2 regions of the Vibrio pomeroyi genome follow, and region 2 is predicted to be linked to the other one. Evidence: riboswitches for the same ligand, from Rfam matches in the RefSeq annotation. Region 2 holds a riboswitch; the other holds the start of a gene.
The links. A riboswitch is a leader RNA that binds a small molecule or an ion and turns the genes downstream of it on or off. The one in region 2 is predicted to bind thiamine pyrophosphate.

Region 1 (3,767 bases), on a different replicon from region 2:
GCACTGCTGATGACCAAGCGCATAACGGGATTCATCTGACGAGGATGTGTTGTACTAGCCTGTGCGTTAGTTGAACCAGCCACAGCTTCACTTCGCGTTAGATCATTCATAATCACGCTCCAACTGATCTAAGATGGCTTGTTGCAACTCGGCACATTCCCCATCTAACACGCGTGGCGTCGACGTGTGAGGCACAGATAAAGAGTGAGCACTCGCAGGCGTTCCTTGCAACACATACAAGTTATCCGCTAAACGCACTGCTTCTTGTGGATCATGGGTGATCAACACAACGGTTTTATCTCTTAACAGTTCACACGCTAACGTCTGTAACTTGTGTCTTGTTACCGCATCCAGCGCAGAGAAAGGTTCGTCCATCAGCACGACTGGCTTGTCTTGCATTAAGGTTCGAGCCAAAGCAACACGCTGGCGCATACCACCAGACAACTGATCCGGCATAGCATCTGCGTAATCGGCCAAACCAACCGAAGTCAGCAACTCTAACGCTTGGGTAGTTTGAGCTTGTTTATTGGATGCTTGGCTTTGATGCTTATCTGCAGAATCTTGAAAGCGATGGCTCAGACACACATTGTCGATAACCGACAACCACGGCAGTAGTAAGTCTTGTTGCGCCATGTATGCGATGCGATCGGTGAGAGGCAGTTCATCAGACGTTGCCAATGTGCCCTGCCACTCAACTTTGTCATCGAGTAAACCCGCTAGGTATCGTAATATCGTGGTTTTCCCGCAGCCACTGCGACCAAGTAGCACAGTCCACTTACCTGCACTCAAGCTCAGTGACAAACCCGATAAGGTCGCATGCTCGCTATCTCGGTAACGCAGAGTCGCATTGCTGAGTTGAACGCCAATTGTATTAACGGACATTACCGTGCCCAACGAAGAAGTGATTTACCGGGCCATGACCTTGACCGACTTTCAACTCGTCAGCATGCGCAATCGCGCGCGAAATGTATTGTTTACCTAGGTCGACAGCCTCTGGAAGCGTGTTGCCTTGAGCCAAGAAAGAAGCGATAGCAGAAGAGAGCGTACAACCCGTGCCATGGGTGTTTTTGGTAGGAAAACGCTTCGCGCTAATCAGAGCAGATGTGGTTGGCAGAATAAGTAAGTCGTTACTATTTTCATCCTTCTCCAAGTGACCACCTTTAAGCAGGACTGCTTTAGCACCTAAAGCGCGCAGGTCTTCAATCATATCCTGCATTTCCGCTTCGCTCTCAGGCACGGCTTTACCCGTAAGTGCAGCGCCTTCAGGCAAGTTAGGGGTAATGATATCTGCGAGTGGAATCAGTTCTTGTTTTAGCGTGGTGATCGCCGAGTTTTCTAAAAGAAGGTCGCCACTTGTCGCGACCATTACCGGGTCGATCACTAGGTGTTTAGGTTGGTATTGTTTGATTTTGTCCGCGACGACTTTGATGATTTGAGAATCCGCCAACATGCCGACTTTTACCGCCACGATATTCAAATCGGTAAACACTGCATCTAGCTGGCTAGCGACATGCTCAAGCGGGATTGGGAAAATTGCTGACACGCCTTGGGTATTCTGAGATGTAATCGCGGTAATCACCGAACAAGCGAAACTACCCGTTGCAGACATGGCTTTAATATCAGCTTGAATGCCCGCGCCGCCGCCACTGTCAGAACCCGCAATGGTCAAAACAATAGGAGTATTGATCGAAGAAGATTGGTTTTCTGGTGTTTGAGTGCTGCTAGGTGATACTTGAGAATTGGAATGCTGTGTCATGGTCGCTCCTACTGTCTAAAAGACGTAAGAGAACCGAACTTTGGCCGCAAAGAGAGTGTGGAGGTGAAAGCAATGAGAGATCATTGTTGAACCACGTAGGCAAAGTAATCATAGTTCCCTACGCCAGTGTTAACTGAATCAGGTTCAACGGGTCTCGAATAACGATCTCAGCAAACACCAACTAAGGTATATGCCCCCCGACTATTGATAACGATAGTAACAGCACTCTCGCAACTGAGATACTCATTTTATTCAATTATAAGAATCACGCATGAATTTAATTCAACTAATCTTGCTTTAACAAATACTTATAACGGCTTTTTAGTCGGTTGAGATTGGATGAATAAACACATCACTATCAAGAACATACCTAGCCATCCAACCAATGGAATAAGCTCCCCCACAATACACACGGCCAATACGGCGGCAACAACTGGCTCAAGTAAAGTAATCAAGTTGGCGCTACTCGCTGTGACGTGGCGTAGCCCAAAACTGAAAGCGATATACCCCAAACATTGAGGAAGTAACACCAAGTAACTCACCACCAATATATTGGTATTCGATGCGAACAGGTTATCCCCTGTAAACCACAGCGTTGGCAGTAACAACATCGCTCCCAATCCAAATATGCTGCCCATCGCCGCTTGAGACTTAATGCCTTCGTCTATCAGAGCTTTTGTCGCCCACGAATAAATGGCGTAACACAACCCAGCAACCAACCCCAACCCAATGCCCAAAAGCTTCAGGTCGTCGCCAGATTCACTCATCGATGATGATTCTGAAAACACCAGTAACCCAATACCAACCACGCCAATGGCAAAGCTCGTTAACCAACGTTTGTTGATATTATTCTTTTTGCTAATAAGACACTCTAAAAGTGCAGAAAAGAAAGGCGCGGTAGCTATCGACACCACCGTTCCCATTGCAACACCCGATAACTTCATCGAAGAATAGAAAGCCAAAGGATAGATCGCTAAAGCCAGTACACTCGCTGCTAACAGCTTTTTGTTGAGCAAAAGCTTATCAAGTGAAGATAAGATCTTTCGAAACGCTAAGCCCGCTTGCAGTAAGCCACCAACGCCCATTGAAAACGCACCAATCGCTAATGGACTGAGATCAGGCGCAAAGCTTGCGGCTGTGCCTGTCGTGCCCCATAAAACAGAAGCAAACACGATGGCTAAAGTGCCCGTTTGGAATTCGTTAACGCGATTGATGGCAAGATTCATTGCTATTACCTAGTTTATTTTCATTTCTGAAATAGATAATAGTGAACATATACTAAGTTGAGTTTGCCAAAAGGACGCTATTATTGTTTTGGAAGACTCTCTTTCATCGAACCTAAAAACGCCCTTGGAGACATGCCAAAGTGCTGAGAGAAGCGTCGACTGAATGCAGACAAGTCGCTATAACCTACATTTTCTGCGACCAATTGAACGGGTAAATCGGTATGGCTTAGCAAGGCTTGGGCTTTTTCCATACGATAGCGAGTGATGTATTTAAGCGCACTGATTCCAATGCACTCTTTAAAGCGTTTCTTAAATTGAGTGGGGCTCAAACATGCCGTTTCTGCAAGCTGAGAAATAGAGAGAGGTTGGGCGTAATTATCCGCAATGAGCCTTTGTACCGCACGAATACGAGGGTCGATACTTTTACTCACTTCTTGTTGCTCTAATAGCAGTGAAAACACATCCAAGATGGATGACTCAATGCCACTGTCGACTTGATATTCCAACTGCTTTTCAACAAACAACAAGAAGCTCATTAAAGGTGGCGTTATCGTGAAAACTGAGAGCTCATGCTCTAACAAGTGCTTCGGTAACTCCGTCATATCCGCGACAATAAACCGTGCCGCTTCATCAGCTTTAAACGCATGCGCTGTGGTTACCGGAATCACCACACATTCACCGACAGAAACCTTGCCAACATACCCTACCATTTCAATGCTTATACTCCCTTGAATGGGCAACACCAGTTGATGGTAACCATCATGAGCATGAGTATTAAATTGCTT
Region 2 (3,767 bases):
CAACATGAAGACCAAGCCACACACATGCGGCAACTGCTGTCTTAGCCTCGGCCATTCAACCCATTTAAATTTATTCCAATGACTCATACCCAAGTGAGCACACAGTTTATGCTGCTCAGCCGGCACAGTATCTAACGCTTGTAGAAGTAAACGGCTGGCATAAGGCAGGTTGAAGAAAACGTGCGCCAACAAAATACCATTCAAGCCATAAATAGAGAATGGTAGCTCAATGTCGAAGTTCGCCAAGAATTTAGCGAACCAACCACTGTTGCCGTAAATCGCTAGCAAACCAAACACGCCGACTAATACGGGCAGAACCAAGGTCGACGCGAATAGCCTTAACAACAAGGCTCGTCCAAAAAACTGTCTGCGACACAGAGCGTGTGCAATAGGTATAGCAAAGCCAACACTCAGCACTGTTGAGAGTGTCGCTTGATAAAAGCTGAATTTCGTTACATGCCAATAGTAAGGGTCGGACCATACTTGGCTGATATCAAGAGAAGGGGCATTGCTAAGCAATGCCCCAACTGCTGAAACCACGAAGGCGGTAATGAGTATCGCAACCCAGATCCCGACCTTAGGTGTTTTCTTTATCATAAATTGATTTTTTACCGTAAATGGTTCACTCCAAACATCACGGATGAACCTTTAAATACAGAAAGCGAGTTTTTAAAAGTAAATTAAAAAGTAAGTGCACTCTGCCATTCACGAATCCAAGGCTTACGCTTCTCTGCGATCTCTTCAGAACTAAAGCTCAATGCTTTCTGTGGAACTGTTAGCTGCTCAAAGCCTTTTGGTAGCTCGACAGCCGTTACTGGGTACATCCAGTTACCTGTAGGCATCGCCGATTGGAATTCATCACTTAGGATAAACGCCATAAACTCATCAGCAAGCTTTTCGTTCTTGCTGCCTTTAACCTTAGCGGCTACTTCAACTTGAGTGTAATGTCCTTCTTCGAAGCTCGCTGCAGCGTACTTAGAATCGCTCTCTGCAATGATATGGTAAGCCGGAGAAGTTGTGTAAGACAGAACCAAGTCAGACTCACCTTCTAGGAACATAGAGTAAGCTTCAGACCAACCTTTGGTTACCGTAACGGTTTTCTGAGCCAGCTTCTTCCAAGCTACCGTTGCTTCATCACCATAAACCGATTTCATCCATAACATCATGCCTTGTCCAGGTGTTGAAGTGCGTGGATCTTGGTAGATAACCTTCAGATCATCACGCTGCTCAACCAGCTCTTTCAAACTCTTAGGCGGGTTTGTTAGTTTATCGGTGTTATATACAAAGGCAAAGTAACCAAAGTCATAAGGTACAAAGGTATTGTCATCCCAACCATTAGGCAGTGTTACTGATGAAGTATCAACCTTGTGCTCAGCCAATAAACCCGTCACTTTCGCTTCAGCCATTAGGTTGTTATCTAGACCTAATACGATGTCAGCCTTGCTGTTACCGCCCTCAAGACGCAAGCGGTTAAGAATAGACACGCCATCTTCAAGCGCGACAAAATTCACATCACAACCACACTTCTCTTCAAATGCTTTTTCAACGGCAGGACGAGGGCCCCAATCCGCAGCAAAAGAGTCATAGGTGTATACAGTCAAAGTGTTGTCTGCAGCGAAGGCAGAAAAAGAGATCGCTGTAGTAACAGCAAGGGTAGTTAATGTGAATTTCACTGGACGCTCTCCATGGTCTGAGCGGCACAGGTTTGAGGGAGGAGAACGGTAGAGGTTGTTCCTAACTCAATTCCTACGCCAGCATTATCTGGTTCAGGTTTACGGGTCCCAAGCATGTGCTTGATCTCAGCTCGCATTCATTATTTGAATGGTTCGCTCCCCGATGAGTGTTCAGAATTGTAATTCGAATTTTAACAATAAGCTATCAAGTTTGGATCAATTACGTTGATCGTAACCCCAACGTGGCACTAAACCTTGCTCGATACCAAGATGGTCCAAAATGCGCGCCACCATAAAATCAACCAAGTCGTCAATCGATTTAGGTTGGTGATAAAAGCCCGGAGCCGCAGGCATGATTGTCACGCCCATGGTTGAGAGCTTGTGCATGTTCTCTAGGTGAAGCGTCGAAAATGGTGTTTCACGAACCACCAATAACAGCTGACCTCGCTCTTTCATGACTACGTCTGCTGCTCGCTCAATCAGGTTATCTGATAGGCCATGAGCAATTGAAGCCAAGCTGCCCGCAGAACACGGACACACCACCATCTGCTTCGGCGCAGCTGAACCAGATGCAACTGGTGAGAACCAGTCATCTTTACCACACACCACCAACTTTTCTGGGTCGCAGCCGAGATGCTTAACCAAAGCTTGTTTCGCAGCTTCCGGTCCAGCAGGTAACTTAAGTTCATGCTCTGTTGCTAAGACTACTCGCGCAGCCGACGATATCAGTAAATACACCTGATAATCGGCTGCCAGTAAGCATTCGAGTAAACGCAGTCCGTAAGGCGCACCTGATGCGCCAGTGAAAGCAAGAGTTATCGCTTTATCGTGTTTTGTCATGTTCTCAGTTACGTCAAATTATAAGGTCTTGGATTGGGTTAACCTTTAAGGGCTAACGCATCCAACAATTTCTGATGAATACCACCAAAGCCACCATTACTCATTACCAAGATTTGGTCACCCGCTTGTGCCTCTGAGACAATTTTAGCAACGAATGCATCCATGTCATTACTGACGTGTGCAGGCTGATGACAAGCATCTGCGACATCTTGTACAGACCAATCAATGTTATCCGGTTGGAATAAGTAGGTAGAATCCGCTTGCTTTAGCGAATCAGCCAAGGTTTCTTTGTGCACACCACGCTTCATGGTGGCAGAACGAGGCTCTAAAACGGCAATGATTTTTTTCGTGTCGACCTTATTACGTAAACCACCGAGCGTAAGTTCAATCGCGGTTGGGTGATGTGCAAAATCATCATAAACAGACACACCTGACACCTCACCTTTAAACTCCAAACGGCGCTTGGTGTTAATGAACTTCGCCAACGATTCACACCCTAAGTCAGGTGTCACACCCACATGCCTTGCCGCCGCAATCGCCATTAAGGCGTTGTTAACGTTGTGGTCGCCGACTAAATCCCAATCTACCGTACCAACACATTTGCCTTGGAAGTAAACCTCAAACTTAGAGCCGTCTTTAACTAGCTTCTTGGTATCCCAATCACCAAGTTCACCGCTCGATTCAGCCTCACTCCAGCAACCGCGAGATAGAACATCTTGAATAGCTATGTCTTGCTTAGGTGAGAAAATGCGACCATTGCTTGGTACGGTACGCACCAAATGATGGAACTGACGCTTGATCGCTTCAAGATCATCGAAGATGTCAGCATGATCGAATTCAAGGTTATTCATGACCAAGGTTCTTGGATGGTAATGAACGAACTTAGAGCGTTTATCGAAAAAAGCACTGTCGTATTCGTCAGCTTCGACCACGAAGAACATGCTTTCGCCCAGACGAGCTGAGATACCAAAGTTACCTAATACACCACCCACTAAGAAGCCCGGCGCATAGCCACAGTCTTCTAATATCCAAGCTAGCATGCTAGATGTTGTCGTCTTGCCATGCGTACCGGATACGGCCAACACCCAACGATCGTGCAGCAAGAACTCTTGCAACCACTGCGGGCCAGATGTGTATCTAAGGTTGTTATCCAATACATACTCAACACACGGATTACCGCGGCTCATCGCATTACCGATGACCACAAGGTCTGGTCTTGGCTCTAATTGGCTAGGGTCGAACCCTTCAATAATT

Region 1: linked by a shared signal. The riboswitch ahead of thiD (bifunctional hydroxymethylpyrimidine kinase/phosphomethylpyrimidine kinase) and the one ahead of thiB (thiamine ABC transporter substrate binding subunit) in region 2 are both predicted to bind thiamine pyrophosphate.

The regions. Positions count from the first base shown of each region.
Region 1 is NZ_AP025507.1:921,958-925,724, reverse strand. Features, by position in the region: gene OCV12_RS20215 (ABC transporter permease) at 1-110, opposite strand, end outside; gene OCV12_RS20210 (ABC transporter ATP-binding protein) at 103-882, opposite strand; gene thiD (bifunctional hydroxymethylpyrimidine kinase/phosphomethylpyrimidine kinase) at 872-1,756, opposite strand; TPP riboswitch at 1,855-1,966, opposite strand; gene OCV12_RS20200 (DMT family transporter) at 2,065-2,982, opposite strand; gene OCV12_RS20195 (helix-turn-helix domain-containing protein) at 3,063-3,767, opposite strand, start outside.
Region 2 is NZ_AP025506.1:3,241,807-3,245,573, forward strand. Features, by position in the region: gene thiP (thiamine/thiamine pyrophosphate ABC transporter permease ThiP) at 1-597, opposite strand, end outside; gene thiB (thiamine ABC transporter substrate binding subunit) at 681-1,673, opposite strand; TPP riboswitch at 1,727-1,846, opposite strand; gene OCV12_RS14300 (flavin prenyltransferase UbiX) at 1,890-2,513, opposite strand; gene mpl (UDP-N-acetylmuramate:L-alanyl-gamma-D-glutamyl-meso-diaminopimelate ligase) at 2,552-3,767, opposite strand, start outside.